4 regions of the Vibrio sp. 1978 genome follow, and region 1 is predicted to be linked to each of the others. Evidence: predicted binding sites of a transcription regulator. Region 1 holds the regulator's gene; each other region holds the start of a gene.
What was found. The regulator PurR, encoded in region 1, represses purine synthesis genes. The targets are predictions, from matches to a motif close to TNANGNAAACGTTTNCNTNA.
Positions count from the first base shown of each region.

Region 2: pckA (phosphoenolpyruvate carboxykinase (ATP)) is a predicted target of PurR. The motif match lies at 1,688-1,707, and genes of this name have one in related genera.
Region 3: metK (methionine adenosyltransferase) is a predicted target of PurR. The motif match lies at 1,019-1,038, and genes of this name have one in related genera.
Region 4: purL (phosphoribosylformylglycinamidine synthase) is a predicted target of PurR. The motif match lies at 1,068-1,087, and genes of this name have one in related genera.

Region 1 covers NZ_JAWPOP010000003.1:319,185-323,996, reverse strand. Annotated here, with positions in the region: gene R8N49_RS05220 (TVP38/TMEM64 family protein) at 1-651, opposite strand, end outside; gene R8N49_RS05215 (TfoX/Sxy family DNA transformation protein) at 766-1,356, opposite strand; cyclic di-GMP riboswitch class I at 1,473-1,562, opposite strand; gene purR (HTH-type transcriptional repressor PurR) at 1,850-2,854, opposite strand; gene torD (molecular chaperone TorD) at 3,323-3,970, opposite strand; gene torR (two-component system response regulator TorR) at 4,237-4,812, shown strand, end outside.
Region 2 covers NZ_JAWPOP010000006.1:100,896-105,707, forward strand. Annotated here, with positions in the region: gene pckA (phosphoenolpyruvate carboxykinase (ATP)) at 1-1,515, opposite strand, end outside; gene hslO (Hsp33 family molecular chaperone HslO) at 1,852-2,727, opposite strand; gene hslR (ribosome-associated heat shock protein Hsp15) at 2,759-3,145, opposite strand; gene gspC (type II secretion system protein GspC) at 3,399-4,325, shown strand; gene gspD (type II secretion system secretin GspD) at 4,362-4,812, shown strand, end outside.
Region 3 covers NZ_JAWPOP010000002.1:16,407-21,218, reverse strand. Annotated here, with positions in the region: gene tkt (transketolase) at 1-868, opposite strand, end outside; gene metK (methionine adenosyltransferase) at 1,184-2,338, shown strand; gene R8N49_RS02080 (DUF2189 domain-containing protein) at 2,741-3,538, shown strand; gene R8N49_RS02075 (SprT family zinc-dependent metalloprotease) at 3,607-4,104, shown strand; gene endA (deoxyribonuclease I) at 4,255-4,812, shown strand, end outside.
Region 4 covers NZ_JAWPOP010000022.1:74,489-79,300, reverse strand. Annotated here, with positions in the region: gene mltF (membrane-bound lytic murein transglycosylase MltF) at 1-929, opposite strand, end outside; gene purL (phosphoribosylformylglycinamidine synthase) at 1,229-4,812, shown strand, end outside.

The DNA of each region.
Region 1 (4,812 bases):
ATTCATAACCCATTTAGTGATGATTGGAAATAGTCCCAATAGCGCAAAAGACGCTAATACTGCGGGTGAAACAATGCCCGATAGGCTTTCAATTGTTGCTAATTGAGTACCTGCATTCAGATATACGGCTGTGCCTGGCAGCATACCTATTTGGCTAGTGAGATAAAATCTACCTATAGACATCGGTGTTAAGCCCATCAGTAAGTTGATTAGAAAGAAAGGGAATACAGGGATTAGACGCAAGGAAAATAGATAAAAAGCTCCGTCTTTTTCAACACCTTGATTAATTGCGTTGAGTTTATTTCCGAATTTGTTTTGTACCCAGTCACGCAATAAGTATCGGCTGCTCAAGAAGGCCAGTGTTGCCCCCATAGTGCTAGCGAAAGAAACAAGTAGCAAGCTTGTCCAAAAACCAAATAAGGCTGCACCAAGTAAGGTGACTACTGCCGCTCCTGGGATAGAAAAAGCGGTAATTGCAATGTAGGTAAAAAAGTAAATCGCAGCCGAGAATACAAAATTCTGATCGATGTATGTAGTTAGTGCTTCTTGTTGGGCTTTTGCATTCTCTAAGGTTAAATACTGGCCAAAGTTAATACCTAAAAAGACGATAGCCGCTAGTAGGATGAGACCTAATATCAGTTTCTTATTCATAATTTTGATTCCAATTTGGGATATATGTAATAAGACAGTAGGAAAACCGAAAAAATTTCACAAAAAAACCGCAGATTAGACTGCGGTTTTACAAGATAGTTTTTAGGCCGACTTTTATTGGAGGCCGTTCATCAACTCATCTCGGCGAGCTTGAGGTACCACACTCCAATGAGTGCCGTTGATAGCACCTTCTAGTGCCCATAGCAACTCAATGTTGACGGTTGCAGAGTGCGTATCTCTTATCGCTTTATAGGCGTTAAGCGCACCTTCCTCTTCAAGCTTCTCTACGGATTCGATGCCGGCTTTTTTTAGCATGCGCTCGGTAGCCAGTCGTAAGTTAGGCAAATCTTTCAAACGGTTAGGCTTTGTACTTGCTTGCTGTTCTTTCTCAAGCTTTGCCTTTTTCAATGATTGATTCGCTACTTCGATTAAGCGTTCGCTTGATTCCCATAAATCGCTGGAAATAGCGTAGTACTTTGTAACGACTGGGAAGCCACGTTTTTTATAAACGTAAGGCTTTAGCCCTTGTTTCTCGAAGTCAGATGAAGTTTTTTGGTCTGCTCTGATATGAAGCTGATTGTTTACCACTAGTGCAAACATTGTTTCATCAGCGAATAGTCCGAAGCCACCAAACATTGAGCGCGACTTGATATTACCAAGTGCCTCAAATAGCTTCATAGAGTCTTTGAGTATCGGTTTATCCATGTTTTGTTATCTCGGTGTAATTAATATTACGCCACCAAAAGTCAGGTCCGAGAGAGTAGCAAACATGCGTAAAAACAATGTCATTACAGAGTAAAGTCATTGCTTACACACTTGCCATCGGTAACCCCGCTACCTTCCATATCGTAATATGGTTCAGGCCGGAGGCTTTGCGTCCCACTCTTTCGAATGGTTTGCCCTGTGCGTGACACAATGAGCATACTTCTTATATTGAATTAACATCACGGTTTAGCGTTAAAAATGTGATTTTGGTTCAATAAAAATGATAGATTGAATGCTCTATTTTGCATATGGAAAGGTGCAAATTGGCCTTTGAAAAGGAGTTCTTAATATATATTACATTTATATAAAACAGGGAGTTAACGTTAGTCAATTGTTATTAGAGCGGTGTGAAGTATTAGAGAATGCTTAATTTTTCCAAAAAAATAAGCGCCCCTGTAGAGCGCTTATTTAACACGGTTAAATACAGTAAAATTTAGTTCATTTTTTTCACAGTATTTCGAATTACAAGCTCAGGTTGCATTTCGAAAATTCGTTTTTCGTGTTCTTTATCTTTGATACGCTCAAGTAGAATTTCGAATGCATTTTTACCAACACGACGTTTAGGTTGGTGGATAGTCGTTAGCGGTGGAGAGAAGTATTCTGCAAGCTCGATGTTGTCGTAGCCGATCACTGAAATATCTTCAGGAATTTTGATCCCGTTTTGTTGCAAGCGGCTCATTAGGCCTAGAGCCATTGTGTCGTTAAAACAGAATACCGCCGTCGGGCGCTTGTCCATTGCGGTAATTTTATCTGCAACTAATACGGCCGTATCACATTCAAAGTTACCTTCAAGGATCCAGTCTTCATTTACAGCTAGGTTCGCTTCGCTCATTGCGCGACGGAAACCTGCAATGCGCTCTTGGCAAGCAAGCTTTTCAAAATGACCGCTTAGACAAGCGATATCCGTATGGCCATTGTCAATCAGATGTTTGGTTGCAATGTAGCCACCTTCTTCTGAGTTATCCATGATCTTGTCTGCTTGTGAGCTCTCTGGGCCCCAATCCATGACCACTTTAGGAATGTCCGCATGACGGTCAAGCATCTCTTTTAGTTCTTCGGTTAAGTCAGAACACATCACTAGGATGCCATCAACGCGCTTTTCAGCCAGCATACGAATGTAATCGCGTTGTTTTTCGTAAATCCCGCCTGTGTTACATAAAATCAGAGTATAGCCTTGGCGGTAACAGTAGCTCTCAACGCCATCAATCACTTCTGAGAAAAATAGGTTAGTTGATTGAGTTACTAACATGCCAATCGTACGAGTTGAGTTGCATTTTAGGCTGCGTGCAACGGCACTTGGCGCGTAATTCAGCTCGTCAACGGCTTTCATTACTTTTTCTTGCGTTGCTTCTGCAACGAAACGCGTTTTATTGATAACGTGCGAAACTGTCGTAGTGGAAACGCCGGCTAAGCGAGCAACGTCTTTTATCGTGGCCATAAATGGTGTCCTGTATCGAGCTACTGAAATATGTCGTATTGGATGTACCTGATGCTCTAATGGTTTCACACCTAGCAATCTAAAATTGGCGCTAAGTGTCTCGGCAGCGGTTGATCCAAGTGCGACAAAAGGGTGCGTAGCAGCATCGGTCGATGAATTTTATCTTTTTTCTATCTGATGAGAAATTGCCATCAACCTGTTAAGAAAACACAAAAACCGCTATATTTCAGCGGTTTACATATAAATCATATTTAATCGTTTGCGCTCACATTTTAGCCCTATGTGGACTGACTAGCAATGTTTTCAGCAAGAGATTTGTGTATTTGAAGTCACATTTTGACTGCTAAATAACCAAGCGTCTTTGCGCTAAGTTAAGGCAAACGAATATTATACCCAAGTTACTTACAATTGGTCACTTTCAGGCATACAGGAAGCCCGATAGGCAGGCTCCCTAAAAATAGGCGGCAATTATTCACCAAGAAGGTAGGCGCTGTCTAGTTTACAAAATGCAACTAATAGTTTCGCGACACTCGAGTAAAATCCAAATTCGTCGAATTTTTTACATTTGTCTGAAAACTGAGGTAACCAAGACATCAATTGTTGCTGGATAAAGTCGTTTTGTTTAACGAAGGCTTCTTCCATGTGTTTTTCTTGTTCAAGCTCGTTTGAGCGGATAATCATGTTCCCGAGAAAGTCGAGCTCAACGGCTAAGTGATCCGCAGGTTCCTTTAGGTTTTCGTCTACTTGAACGCCAAATTCAGCCATCAACTTTTCCATTTCCTCAGCTGGCTTGTCATTCAGTAAACCTGATTCACCAATGTACATGGATGCGTAAGGAAGAGCGCCGTATTTTTCTGTCTTCAAAAACAGTTCACAAAAGTCAGCTGCAAGCTCTAGTTGTGCATCTTCACGATCTTGTAACCGATTCAATGCATCAACTAGGCTATCAACAGCTGGTTTCAGCGACTCATTTTCACCTAAACCTGCGAGAAAACTGCGAATTTCAACACTGTGATAGGCTTCCAATTCTTTCTCTGTTAGTTCTTTTGCGAACAAGCTCGAAAACCACCAGTAAATTTCAGCGCGTTTTTCATTAAAAGCTTTCACTTCTTGCATTTTGGGCTCCTGAATGATGCTTCAAGTCATGCATCACAAAGTCAATTAGGGATATCCCCTAAGTGTAATCAATTAAAATGAATAGCAGTAACTATAATTGTTATGTTTTATGGTCAAAAATGACCGTTTATTAATAGCAATGGGCAAGCTTGTTTTGAATCAATAAAAACGCTAAATCTTGCGTTTTAATGTATCTATGACTAGAAATGTTACTAGTTATGAATAGAATACGTCTTGGATAATAAGAAGACAGAAAAGTGGTGTAAATGAGCTATCACGTATTAGTCGTAGAAGATGATGTTGTAACTCGTAGTAAGCTTGCGGGATATTTCCAAAATGAGGGCTACCAAGTCAGCGAAGCAGAGAGTGGCGCAGAAATGCGTGAAGTTTTGCAAGCGGGCGATGTAGACCTGATCATGCTGGATATTAACCTGCCTGGTGAAGACGGCCTGATGCTTACTCGTGAGTTACGTAGCCAATCGGATATTGGTATCATATTAGTAACAGGACGCACGGATAGCATTGATAAAATCGTAGGCCTAGAAATGGGTGCTGACGATTATGTGACAAAACCTTTTGAACTGAGAGAGCTGTTAGTTCGCGTTAAAAACTTGCTGTGGCGTATTTCAGCAGCGCGCAGTGGCAGATCGAAAGCGAATGAAACCAGTGAAGAGCACATTGTGCGCTTTGGGGAGTGGACATTCGACATTCAACGTCGCGCACTTAGCCGCAACGGTGAGCCAGTAAAACTAACTAAAGCAGAGTATGAACTTTTGGTGGCATTATCGTCTTACCCTAACCAGGTGTTAAGTCGTGAGCGTATTTTGAACATGATCAGCCAT
Region 2 (4,812 bases), on a different contig from region 1:
AAGTGGGTCAACGTACGTGTCGCGAGGGTCTAGAATGCTTGGATCCACACCTGGTAGTGACGTTGGTACTTCAAGATTGAAGATAGGAATGTGCTTAGTTGGTGCATCTTCAATCGAACCATCAAGAATTGCATCAATAATTCCGCGTGTATCTTGAATAGAGATACGTTTGCCAGTGCCGTTCCAACCAGTATTCACTAGGTAAGCCTCAGCGCCCGCTGCTTCCATGCGTTTAACCAGTACTTCTGCGTATTTAGTTGGGTGAAGCGTTAGGAACGCCGCGCCGAAACAAGCAGAGAAAGTTGGTGTTGGCTCAGTAATACCGCGCTCTGTTCCCGCTAGTTTGGCGGTAAAGCCTGATAGGAAGTGGTACTTAGTTTGCTCGGGTGTCAATTTAGATACTGGAGGCAGTACGCCAAATGCATCGGCTGATAGGAAGATCACTTTATTCGCGTGACCGCCTTTTGATACTGGCTTAACGATATTATCGATATGGTAGATAGGGTAAGAAACACGTGTGTTTTCTGTTTTCGAACCATCATCAAAGTCGATAGAGCCATCGCCACGTACTGTTACGTTTTCTAGCAGTGCATCACGACGAATTGCGTTGTAGATGTCCGGCTCCGCTTCTTTCGAAAGTTTGATGGTTTTTGCGTAACAACCACCTTCGAAGTTGAAGACACCGTCATCATCCCAGCCGTGCTCATCATCACCAATTAGCGCACGTTTAGGATCAGTCGACAGGGTCGTTTTACCCGTACCAGATAGACCGAAGAATACCGCTACATCGCCATCTTTGCCCATGTTAGCGCTACAGTGCATTGATGCGATGTCTTTTAGTGGAAGGAAGTAGTTCATCATGGCGAACATACCTTTCTTCATTTCACCGCCGTACCAAGTACCACCGATAAGTTGCATGCGCTCAGTTAGGTTAAATACGGTGAAGTTTTCTGAGTTCAGGCCTTGCTCTTCCCATTTTGGATTAGTGCATTTTGCGCCATTCATTACTACGAAGTCTGGTTCAAATGTCGCTAACTCTTCTTCTGTCGGGCGAATAAACATGTTTTTAACGAAGTGCGCTTGCCATGCGACTTCTGTGATAACACGAATGCTCAAACGTGTATCTGGGTTTGCACCACAGTAACCGTCAACAACAAACAAGCGTTTGTTAGAAAGCTGGTTTGTGACCAGTTCTTTTAGCTCGTCCCACACTTCAGGAGTGATTGGCTTGTTATCATTTTTCACTTGATCAGACGTCCACCACATATGTTCTTCTGTCGTAGCGTCTTTGACGATGTATTTATCTTTTGGTGAGCGACCAGTAAAGATGCCAGTGTCAACGGCAACCGCACCTAGTTCAGTAACCACGCCGCGCTCATAACCGGTTAGGTCTTCACGCGTTTCTTCCTCAAACAACATTTCGTAGCTTGGGTTGCGAATAACCTCTTTTACGTTATGCAGTCCGTGCTTGGTTAGATCAAGTGTTGCAGCCTTAGTATGTTCCATAACGGTCATAGGTGCTCCTTATAAGGATTTTGTAGGGATTTTGTAAGAATGTTTTAATTTTAATCTGCTCACCATGCTAGCAACGGGGCGGGGAGAAAACAGGGAGATAGCTCAAAATTTGCCCATGATTTCAATAAGGTTTTAGGTAACCCGTCACATATTGGTGGGAATAGTCTATCGTGCACGCAATCCTTTGCGCTAGGGCAAAATCATTATTAATTGTTTAAAATTAAGCAGTTGTTTTATTACGCTTGAGGCTAGTTATTACGAGGGGTTGATCACAAAAAGGCCAGCATTAAGCTGGCCTTTTGTAGGGTAAATTACGTGCTTGATAAGCTATGTAAATTAATGCAGGGTTTTCTTGTCCGTAGAAGCTTGTGCATACAGTTCAGTGACTTCAGATTCGTCGAACGTATAAGTTGTGCCACAGTAATCACAATGTAAAGAAACTGATCCAACTTCTGCCAAAATGTCATAAATTTCAGCTTTCTCAACGGTGATGATTGCTGCACCGCTACGCTCACGAGAACAGCCACAATGGAACTCGACAGGTTGCGGCTCGTACAGACGTACTTTGTCTTGGTTATATAGTCGATACAATAACTCGTTCGCTTCTAAACCAAACAATTCTTCATCTTTTACTGTATCAGTGAGCTGCTCTAGATGTTCGAAATCATCTGGAGAGCCAGTGCCGTCAGGGATCACTTGAATCAACATACCTGCTGCGTGTGCTTTGCCCTCATGCTCACCAGTGCGGATCCATAGGCGCGTTTTTAACTGCTCTGAGTTTGCAAAGTAGCCTTCTAGCACTTCTGCTAAAGTGTCACCTTCTAGTCCAACGACGCCTTGGTAACGCTCGCCGTTTTTCGGTTCGATGGTGATCACAAGGTAGCCCTTACCCATTAGATCGTGAATATTTGCGTCATCGGCAACATCGCCTTCCCAGCGAGCTACGCCACGAACACGTTGGTTATGGTCACCGTTGATAACGGCAAGAGACACAGGACCGTCGCCTTGTAGCTGGATGGTGATCGAACCTTCGAACTTAAGAGTGGCAGTTAAAAGAGTAGTTGAAACGAGTAGCTCACCCAGCAGTTTCTCTATTGCTGCCGGATATTCCTTGCTGGAGATAACACGTTGGTACGCTTCATCCAATTGTACCAACTCGCCACGTACTGAAAGATCTTCGAATAGGTAGCGGTTTAAAACATTATTTGCCATGGAGTGTTTTCCTCGTTGGTAATTCCGGCTTTTATTGGTGTTTGAACTTAATGATGTCTCGGCGCTGCTTTTTATCTGGGCGGCGTTCCGGACTTGGGTTGTGGGCATTAAGCTTACGTTGAGTCGCGTGTTCCTCACGTTTCGCGATACTCTCATTGGTTTCGCGATATAAGGTTTGTGCGATGGGAGCGCCTCGGCGTTGATCTGAGATTTGTTCGATTATCACGATTTTTTCTTCGTTGCCTTGACGAAGTCTGACTTCAGCGCCCACTTCAACGATTTTACTCGGCTTGCTTCGTTGGCCATTATAGTGGACTTTACCGCCATCGACCATGTTACGCGCGATGGAGCGGGTTTTGTAAAATCTTGCGGCCCATAGCCATTTATCTAGCCTAACGGCTTCATTTAGGGAACTCATAGAACACTACGCTATCTAATCACTGCCCGAATACAGCAATGAGTGATGGATTATTCACCTACAGATGGAGTCAAGGCGTATTTTTTTCAAGGGAGTTGGCAAAAACTGCATAAGAAAAAGGTATGAAAGACAACTTGTGATATAGTTCACTGCTCTTTGTTGAGTAATAATTTTATTGCAAATTTAGCAATTTAAAGTCGATAGCTATCGTTATAGCTTAAATGACGGACGTTAGAATAAAGGAATCCATTCAGTGAAACGTTTAGAGCTAAGTGCAGGATTATCAAGCAGACCGCTACTGGCTCAGATCAAGTCCAATCATTATACCATTCAAGCCAAACTTAGCTTGTTGCTTACCTGTCTGTTTATTGCGATAACCGGATGGATACTTGGCAAAATTGTGTGGTTAGCCATACCTCAATCGTCGGAAGTGCCGCAATGGCGTCCATCGGCGAGTAGCGTTGCTGCGAGCAATAAAGGCGACGCGATAGATTTTAATGCCCTTCAGAATGCCAACCTATTCGGTAAATACACTGAGCAAAAAGCGGCGGTTGTAGAACAGCCTATTGTTAAAGACGCCCCTAAGACGCGCCTTAACCTTACGCTGGTCGGTGCGGTTGCAAGTAGTGATGCCAACACCAGCCTTGCTGTTATTGCTAACCGAGGTAAGCAAGCTACGTACGGTTTGGGTGAAGAAATCGAAGGGACACGTGCGACACTAAAAGCGGTATTGGTGGATCGCGTCATCATTGATAACCAAGGTCGAGACGAGACCTTAATGATGGAAGGTATAGAATATAAGAAGCTATCTGAATCGCCGCAGGTAGCTAGGGCGCAAGCTCAGCGAGCAGAAGCAGCGACGTCTGACGTTGGAGAGAAATTAGAGCAAATCCGCGAGGAAATTGCGAAAGATCCACAAAGCGTTTTTAAATACATCACCATTTCACCCGTCAAAAAAGACGGAGACATTGTTGGTTATCGAGTATCACCTGGTCGTGATGCCGCATTATTTAATGATGTAGGACTACAACCTGGCGATATTGCGGTTCAACTGAACGGGATCGATTTAAGTGATCCGTCTTCTTCAGTACAACTGATGCAAGTGATGAGCGATCCGCAAGAATTAAATTTAACTGTTGAGCGAGACGGCCAACAGTACGATATCTATATCCAATTGTAAGACTTAGGCAACCGGCGTAAGTTCAGGGAGACATACGTGAAACATTGGTTCAGCAAAAGTGCTTGGCTACTAGCAGGAAGTTTACTCTGCGTACCAGGTGCAATGGCAAACGAATTTAGTGCGAGCTTTAAAGGCACTGATATTCAAGAATTCATCAACATAGTGGGTCGTAACCTCGAAAAGACCATCATTGTTGATCCTTCAGTACGCGGTAAGATCGATGTCCGCAGCTATGACGTACTTAACGAAGAGCAATATTACAGCTTTTTCCTTAATGTCCTTGAAGTATACGGTTACGCAGTCGTAGAGATGGACAATGGGGTACTTAAGGTTATCAAAGCAAAAGACTCAAAAACCTCAGCAATCCCTGTGTTAGGTGATGGCAGCGCGCAAGGCGATAGTGTTATCACTCGAGTTGTCGCGGTGCGTAATGTGTCGGTCCGTGAGTTGTCTCCTCTACTTCGTCAACTGATTGATAATGCCGGTG
Region 3 (4,812 bases), on a different contig from region 1:
AAACATCTGCCGGGATCTCAAATGGGCCGTACTCCCAACCTAGGTATTCGCGAGCCGCTTGGATTTCATCGTGACCTAGTGGTGCACCGTGACAGTCGTGCGAACCAGACTTGTTAGGAGAACCGAAACCGATAATTGTTTTGGTACAGATAAGCGTAGGACGTGGGTCCGCTTTTGCTGCTTCAATTGCTGCGTTGATCGCGTCTGAGTCGTGACCATCGACTGCTGGGATTACATGCCAGCCGTACGCTTCAAAACGCTTAGGTGTATCGTCAGAGAACCAGCCTTCAACGTGACCGTCGATAGAAATGCCGTTGTCATCCCAGAACGCGATCAGTTTGCCTAGACCTAACGTCCCAGCAAGAGAGCATGCTTCATGCGAGATGCCTTCCATTAGACAGCCGTCACCCATGAACACATACGTAAAGTGGTCAACGATATCGTGACCTTCTTTGTTGAACTGTGCCGCTAGTGCTTTCTCTGCGATCGCCATACCAACAGCGTTAGTGATGCCTTGACCTAGAGGACCAGTTGTTGTCTCGATACCAGGCGCGTAGCCGTACTCTGGGTGACCTGGGGTTTTTGAGTGCAATTGACGGAAGTTTTTCAGATCGTCAATAGATAGCTCGTAACCGCTTAAGTGCAGTAGAGAGTAAATAAGCATTGACCCATGACCGTTTGACAGCACAAAGCGATCGCGGTCGGCCCACTCTGGGTTTGAAGGGTTATGGTTTAGGTGAGAGCGCCAAAGAACTTCAGCGATATCAGCCATACCCATTGGTGCGCCTGGGTGGCCTGAGTTAGCTTGTTGAACACCATCCATGCTTAGAGCACGAATTGCATTGGCAAGATGTTTACGAGACGACATGTCTGCTCCTGAGTACATTAAGCGAAACGAAAAGTAGGTCATAATTCTCTCAAAGCCCTGTTGGGTGTGCAAACGTTTTCCAGTCCAAAACCTCACAAATATTGCACCTTTCGCGCCAAATCGTTCGAAGTTCTTAAAATTATCAATAAATCAGGCAAACGTTTGGTTATAACAAAAACCAAAAAAGAGCTTGTAATTCGAGCAATCAAATTTAGAATAGACGTCTAGATGTAGATACACCTACAAAAATTAGTATTAATTTGCGCTGGAGAGTTTATCATTCCCCAGTTTTAAACCAGATATAGTGGAGCTAACATGGCTAAGCACCTGTTTACTTCTGAGTCAGTATCAGAAGGTCATCCAGATAAAATTGCAGACCAGATTTCTGATGCGGTTCTTGACGCGATTCTAGAGCAAGATCCAAAGGCTCGTGTTGCATGTGAGACTTACGTTAAAACCGGTATGGTAATGGTGGGTGGTGAAATCACGACTTCAGCATGGGTAGACATCGAAGAGTTAACTCGTGAAACCGTTCGTGAAATCGGCTACGTACATTCAGATATGGGCTTTGACGCAGATTCTTGTGCGGTACTAAACACAATCGGTAAACAGTCGCCAGATATCAACCAAGGTGTTGATAAAACTGACCCTAAAGAACAAGGTGCAGGCGACCAAGGCATCATGTTTGGTTACGCTTGTAACGAAACTGAAGTACTAATGCCAGCGCCAATTACTTACTCTCACCGTCTTGTTCAAAAGCAAGCAGAAGTTCGTAAAAACGGCACACTACCTTGGTTGCGTCCTGATGCAAAATCTCAGGTAACATTCCAATACGATCAAGGTAACATCGTTGGTATCGACGCGGTTGTTCTTTCAACTCAACACTGTGACTCAATCTCAACTTCAGACCTGCGTGAAGCGGTAATGGAAGAGATCATTAAGCCAGTGCTACCTTCTGAGTGGATCAACAAAGAAACAAACTTCTTCATTAATCCAACCGGTCGCTTCGTAATCGGCGGTCCTATGGGTGACTGTGGTCTAACTGGTCGTAAGATCATCGTAGATACCTACGGCGGCGCAGCTCGTCACGGTGGCGGTGCGTTTTCTGGTAAAGATCCATCAAAAGTTGACCGTAGTGCAGCATACGCAGCACGCTACGTAGCGAAAAACATCGTAGCCGCAGGCATGGCTGACCGTTGTGAGATCCAACTTTCTTACGCAATCGGTGTTGCTGATCCAACGTCTATCATGGTGGAAACGTTCGGTACTGAGAAAGTATCTCACGACATCATCATTGAAGCGGTTCGTCAATTCTTCGACCTACGTCCATACGGTCTACAAGAAATGCTTAACCTTCTTCAACCTATCTACAAGAAGACAGCGGCTTACGGTCACTTCGGTCGTGAAGAATTCCCGTGGGAAGCGACAGACAAAGCTGCACTTCTACGCGATTTCGCTGGCATCAAATAATCAAGCCAAGCAAGAATCAATCAAGCCCTCGCCTATGGTGGGGGCTTTTTATTTTCAGCAACTTTTATCTAGCCATTTCGGCTCATACCGCCCTGCCCCACAAAGCAGTCCTGTTTCTCCCTCATTTTTATACCGAATAAATTTTAAGCAATTATTTGTAAATTATCCCATCTCCGCCAATAGTTAAAATATTGTTAACTCCAATTTAAATAGAGACGTCGGATGCTGGCGACTGTGGAAGCAACACTTAAGTAAAGACATGAGTCAGGCATCTTTATGGCCGATACCAAACTAAGCCAATGCTCAGATGTAAACTTGAAAAAGTCGCTTCAAGTTTGACTGAACAAAAACCGCTGTCAGTTGGTATAAGCGGATAATGTGGGAATAAATCAAGGAGGAGTTATGCCTCGAACTGTTAATCCATCGGACTTCCACAACAAGCGAAAGGAAGTGCCAGACAACGAATACGCCAGAACCATACCGTGCAATACGGTCAATCTTTCTGCACCTTTTCATTGGCTCGCATTAGGTCTGCATGATTTCGTGCGAATGCCGCTTATTAGTGCTTTCTATGGCATCTGTTTTATGGCAGCAGCCATAGGCATTGTTTTGCTCGTACAGTGGCAAGGCACACACTTGGTCGTCATGCCCAGTTTGATTGTTTACATGTTAATCGGTCCGTTTCTCGCGCTCGGCTTGTATGATGCCAGTTGGGAGAGAGAGCGCGGACACAAAGCAAGCTTGTTCCATTCAATGAAAGCGATCGGTCGTAACTCAACATCTCAATGGGCGTTCGCCGTGTTACTCGCAGTGTGTATGATATTTTGGATGCGCATTGCCGCTCTACTTCATGCGCTCTACCCTTCTGTTCAAGGGGCACCTTTAAGTGAGTTTCTACCCTTCCTTGTCATCGGCTCTTTAGTTGGCTTTGTTTTGGCTTGTGTGGTGTTTAGTATTTCAGCCTTTTCTATTCCGCTCATGATGGAGCGTCGCGTAGACATGATGACCGCTGTATTTACCAGCTTTAATGCAGTGAAATCCAACATTCCAGCAATGATTGTTTGGGCAGCGATCATCTGTGGCGGTATTCTTATCGGCTTTGCGACCTACGGGATCGGAATGTTGTTTACCATGCCAATTCTAGGCTACGGTACATGGCACGCTTACCATGCCACCATCAAGAAAAAACACACACCATAATTAACTGATGCTATGATCTGGCCCTCGCAAATGCGGGGGCTTTTTTATTTGATTTATCGAGGTGAATTGTGGATATAGAACTCAGCTATAAAGCCAAGCAAGTGATGGCGGGCTGTATCGCGATGGCGGAACAAGCTTTCAAACGTTCTTTCCCGATTCCAACAATCACCTTCGACGTCCGTGGGAAAGCGGCAGGAAAAGCCTACCTTCAATTAAATCAAGTACGCCTAAACCCTGTTTTATTTCGCGAAAACACCCAAGCATTCTTAGATGAAGTCATTCCTCATGAAGTAGCACACCTGATTACTTATCAGGTTTACGGGCGAGTTAGGCCTCACGGTAAAGAATGGAAAGGCGTCATGGAAGCCGTATTTAACGTACCAGCCAAAACCACTCACAGCTTTGAAGTAAAATCCGTTCAAGGTAAAACCTTTGAGTATCGTTGTGGTTGTATGACCTACCCTCTATCGATTCGCCGTCATAATAAAGTGCTGCGCAAAGAGGCGACGTACTCTTGTCAAAAATGCCGCCAACCACTTAACTTCACCGGTATTCAATTATCGTAGCCCTTACCTCATAGTGTTACTTGCGTTCCCAAAATAAAGATCGAGTTGATCAAAACCTTCCCTTCGCCAACTATTGTTAACTTACTCATCACTAAAGCTATTTTGTGCGTGTTATCATGAATAAAGTCATACTTTATAAAGACTTTTATCATGAAATACTTACTCTCTCTGTTGCTTATCGCGCTTTCTAGCACTGCGATTGCCGCGCCACCGAGCTCATTCTCTGCTGCCAAACGTGAGGCGGTCAAAATTTATCAAGACCATCCAACAAGCTTCTACTGTGGCTGTAACATTCAATGGCAAGGCAAGAAAGGCTTACCCGATTTAGCCTCTTGCGGTTACCAAGTCCGTAAACAAGAAAAACGGGCTGCACGAATCGAATGGGAGCACGTTGTTCCTGCGTGGCAATTTGGCCACCAGCGTCAATGCTGGCAAGATGGCGGACGTAAAAACTGTAAGAAAAAAGACAAAACTTTTCGTTTGATGGAAGCAGACTTGCACAACCTAACTCCTGCTATTGGTGAAGTAAACGGTGACCGTTCGAACTACAACTTCAGCCAATGGAACGGTATGGATGGCGTGAGTTATGGTCGCTGTGAGATGCAAGTGAACTTTAAGCAGCGTAAAGTCATGCCACCAGACCGTGCGCGTGGCTCAATTGCTCGTACCTATCTATACATGAGCAAAGAGTACGGTTTCAAACTGTCG
Region 4 (4,812 bases), on a different contig from region 1:
AATAAAGGTGCCCATTTAGGCAATTTGTCATCCAGAGCTCGAATGAATGCGCGAGTATCAACGTAGTCAAATGCTTCAATATGACCAATGTACTTTTCTTCGAGGGTGGACAGTTCTCCTGATTGTTTGATGTTACCGAAAAACTCTATCAGCATCGCATACAAACTTTCGTCTTCAGAGCGTCGAGTAAACCAAGATACTGGTTGATCTTCTGTAAGTTCAAACGCGAGCGCAAGATCGGGGTAAAGGCGTTGAGCAAGGGAAAGTTCCACCGAATCAGTCACAGTAAAACGTAACTCACCCGTCGATACGTATTTGAGTAAGTCTCTCGTGTCAGCATCACCAACAATTTCAAACTGAAGTTCTGGATACTGCTTCTTTAACGCTGTTAGGGTCGGAACATATTGCGATTGTTCAACGATCTTTAATGTTTGAGCGCCTGCATTTGTATCTTCGTCGGACTCGTCGTCTTTCGAGGCTTGGTATTCAATGAGTTGTTCGATATCACGTGGTCGAAGTTGCCCTTTTTTATATACCACTTGTTGGCTTACATAATAATAGGCAGGGCCTGGTCTAAATCGTTTGACTGCTTGTGACGTTTGATTTAAACCCGTAGCGATGATATCGATATCTCCTTTCTTAAGAGCAGGAAAAAGCTCAGCCTGGCGAAAGGCTGGTTTAATCTCGAGTTTGACGCCGAGCTGTTCCGCAAACTGACGCGCCAATTCGTAATCCAACCCTGCGGGACCATCGGGACCTATGTAGTAGGAAAGCTGATTGTTTAGCGTGCCAACACGAAGCACACCACGTTCTTGAATTTTTTCAAATTCACTTTTGGGCTCCGACTCAATCTGGCAAGCTGAGAGCAAAAGAACAGAAACTAAAATTAGAGCACTGCGCTTGAGCCGGTTGAAGTGACTTATTTGCATTAATAGGTACATCTTGGAAAATTTCTATTTGCCTTTATATCAAAGCGAGCTCATGGGGCAAAGTGAATCACACACTTATAACGTGACATTGTGTGTTTTATCGACATTTTAGTTGTAATTCAAATTTGACAAAAAAAATGACGCAAACGGTTGCTTTTGGTGTTACATCACAAAAACAATTACTATATAATGCGCTCGCAATGACGAGGTGGAATCGGCATAGGTTCGACAGGGCTTATTTTAAGTGTCTGAATTTATTCCAATATCACCTTAATCAATTGCATAAGAGACCTAAGCACATGAGAATTTTGCGTGGCTCCCCAGCTCTTTCTGAGTTTCGTGTTAATAAACTACTGGAACTTTGTCGTGAACAAGATCTGCCTGTAACTGGCATTTATGCCGAGTTTATGCACTTTGCCGATCTAAAGTCAGACCTTGATGACCAAGAGTTAGAAAAACTTGAAAAGTTACTAACTTACGGCCCAACCATCGAAGAGCATGAGCCAGAAGGTCTTCTACTTCTTGTTACGCCTCGTCCAGGCACTATCTCGCCTTGGTCTTCTAAATCTACCGATATCGCTGTTAACTGTGGTCTGGATAAAGTGAAACGTCTAGAGCGTGGTACGGCTTATTATGTCGAATCTTCAGTTGTTCTCTCAGAAGCTCAAGCTGACGCTGTTAAAGCGTTAATTCACGACCGCATGATGGAAACAGTATTCACAGAATTTGAAGCCGCATCAGCATTATTTACTGTTGCAGAGCCTAAGCCTGTCGCACATGTTGATATCTTAGCTGGCGGTCGTCTTGCGCTTGAAGAGGCAAACGTTTCCCTTGGCTTGGCACTCGCAGAAGATGAAATTGATTACTTGGTCGAGAACTTTACCAAGCTTGGGCGTAACCCAAACGACATTGAATTGATGATGTTTGCTCAGGCGAACTCAGAGCATTGTCGCCACAAAATTTTTAACGCAGATTGGACTATCGACGGGGTAGATCAACCTAAGTCTTTGTTCAAAATGATCAAAAACACTTTTGAAACGACACCTGACTATGTGCTGTCTGCATACAAAGACAACGCAGCCGTTATGACAGGTTCTAAAGCGGGGCGTTTTTTCCCTGACCCTAAATCTCGTCAATACACGTACCACCATGAAGATACGCACATCTTGATGAAGGTAGAAACGCACAACCACCCAACGGCAATCTCTCCATGGCCGGGCGCATCGACTGGCTCAGGCGGTGAAATCCGTGACGAAGGCGCGACGGGTATCGGCGGTAAGCCAAAAGCGGGTCTGGTTGGTTTTACAACCTCTAACTTACGTATTCCTGGTTTTGAACAGCCATGGGAAACCGACTTAGGCAAGCCGGGTCGTATTGTAAATGCGTTAGACATCATGCTTGAAGGTCCTCTAGGAGGCGCGGCATTCAACAACGAATTTGGTCGTCCAAATCTATTGGGTTACTTCCGTACTTACGAAGAAAAAGTCACTTCTCATGCGGGTGAAGAAATTCGTGGTTACCACAAACCAATCATGATTGCTGGTGGTATGGGTAACATCCGCGATGAACACGTGCAGAAGAAAGAGATTCCAGTGGGTGCGAGCCTAATCGTACTTGGTGGTCCGGCAATGAACATCGGTCTTGGTGGTGGTGCGGCATCTTCCATGGCATCTGGTCAGTCAGCAGAAGATCTGGACTTCGCTTCAGTACAGCGTGAAAACCCAGAGATGGAACGTCGCTGTCAGGAAGTGATCGACCGTTGTTGGCAGTTAGGCGACGACAACCCAATCGCATTTATCCACGATGTGGGTGCAGGCGGTATCTCTAACGCATTGCCTGAACTCGTCGACGACGGTGAGCGTGGCGGTAAGTTCCAATTACGCGATGTACCAAACGATGAGCCGGGCATGAGCCCACTGGAAATTTGGTGTAACGAATCACAGGAACGTTACGTTCTAGCGGTAGCGCCAGAAAACATGGAAGCATTCGACGCAATCTGTAAGCGTGAACGCGCACCGTATGCAGTGGTGGGTGTGGCGACAGAAGAGCGTCATCTAACGCTAGAAGATTCTCACTTCGACAATACGCCGATCGATATGCCAATGGATATCCTGCTTGGTAAGCCACCGAAGATGCACCGCGACGCAACCACACTAAAAGTGGAAAGCCCTGCCATTGTTCGTGATGGTATTGAGCTTAATGAAGCGGTGGATCGCGTACTTCGTCTTCCTGCTGTTGCAGAAAAAACATTCCTAATTACTATCGGTGACCGAACAGTAACGGGCCTGGTTGCTCGTGATCAAATGGTTGGCCCTTGGCAGGTACCAGTAGCAAACTGCGCAGTAACAGCGGCAAGCTACGACACTTACCATGGCGAAGCAATGTCGATGGGTGAGCGCACGCCAGTTGCATTACTAGACTTTGGTGCATCGGCTCGCCTAGCCGTTGGTGAGTCACTAACGAACATTGCGGCAACAGACATCGGTGATATTAAACATATTAAACTGTCTGCGAACTGGATGTCTCCAGCGGGTCACCCAGGTGAAGATGCGGGTCTTTACGAAGCAGTGAAAGCGGTTGGTGAAGAATTGTGTCCTGCGTTAGGTTTGACTATCCCAGTTGGTAAAGACTCCATGTCGATGAAAACCAAGTGGGAAGAAAACGGCGAGAGCAAAGAAGTTACTTCTCCACTGTCGCTAGTTATCACGGCATTTGGTCGTGTGGAAGACGTACGTAAGACCGTGACTCCACAACTACGCACTGACAAAGGAAATACTTCTCTAGTTCTTGTTGACTTGGGTAACGGAAAAAACCGCTTAGGTGCGACAGCATTGGCACAAGTATACAAACAGCTGGGTGACAAACCTGCTGACGTAGATAATGCAGAGCAGCTAAAAGGCTTCTTTGATGCAATGCAAGCGTTAGTACGTGATGACAAGTTAGTGGCCTACCACGATAAAGGCGACGGCGGTCTGTTTGTTACACTGGCTGAGATGGCGTTCGCGGGTCACTGTGGCGTAAAAGCGAACATCGCAGAGCTGGGTGATGATGCGCTAGCCGTTCTATTTAACGAAGAGTTAGGTGCGGTTGTTCAAGTTAAGAATGATGATTTAGATTCAGTTCTATCTACTCTGGCGGCAAACGGCTTAGAGGCATGCTCACATGTGATTGGTTCTGTTGAAGCTTCAGACGACTTTGTTATCACTTCTGGTGATGCAGTTGTGCTTGAACGTTCACGTACCGAACTACGCGTTATCTGGGCTGAAACAACGCATAAGATGCAAGGTCTACGTGATAACCCAGCGTGTGCAGACCAAGAGCACGAAGCTAAGAAAGACAACTCTGACCCTGGTCTAAACGTTAAGCTCAGCTTCGACGTAAATGAAGACGTTGCAGCACCGTACATTGCGAAAGGTGCTAAACCTAAGATGGCAATCCTACGTGAGCAGGGCGTTAACTCCCACGTCGAAATGGCAGCAGCGTTTGACCGAGCTGGTTTTGAAGCAACCGACATCCATATGAGCGATATCCTAACGGGCCAAGCGGTACTGGATGAATACCATGGCCTAGTAGCTTGTGGTGGCTTTTCTTACGGCGACGTACTAGGTGCGGGTGAAGGTTGGGCTAAGTCTATCCTGTTTAACGCACAAGCTCGTGAACAGTTCCAAGCCTTCTTCAACCGTGAAGAGACGTTCTCTTTAGGTGTATGTAACGGTTGTCAGATGCTATCAAACCTGAAAGAGCTGATCCCAGGTGCAGACTTGTGGCCACGTTTTGTGCGCAACGAATCTGAGCGTTTTGAAGCGCGCTTTAGTCTAGTTGAAGTTCAGAAATCTGACTCTGTATTCTTCGACGGAATGGCTGGTTCGCGCATGCCAATCGC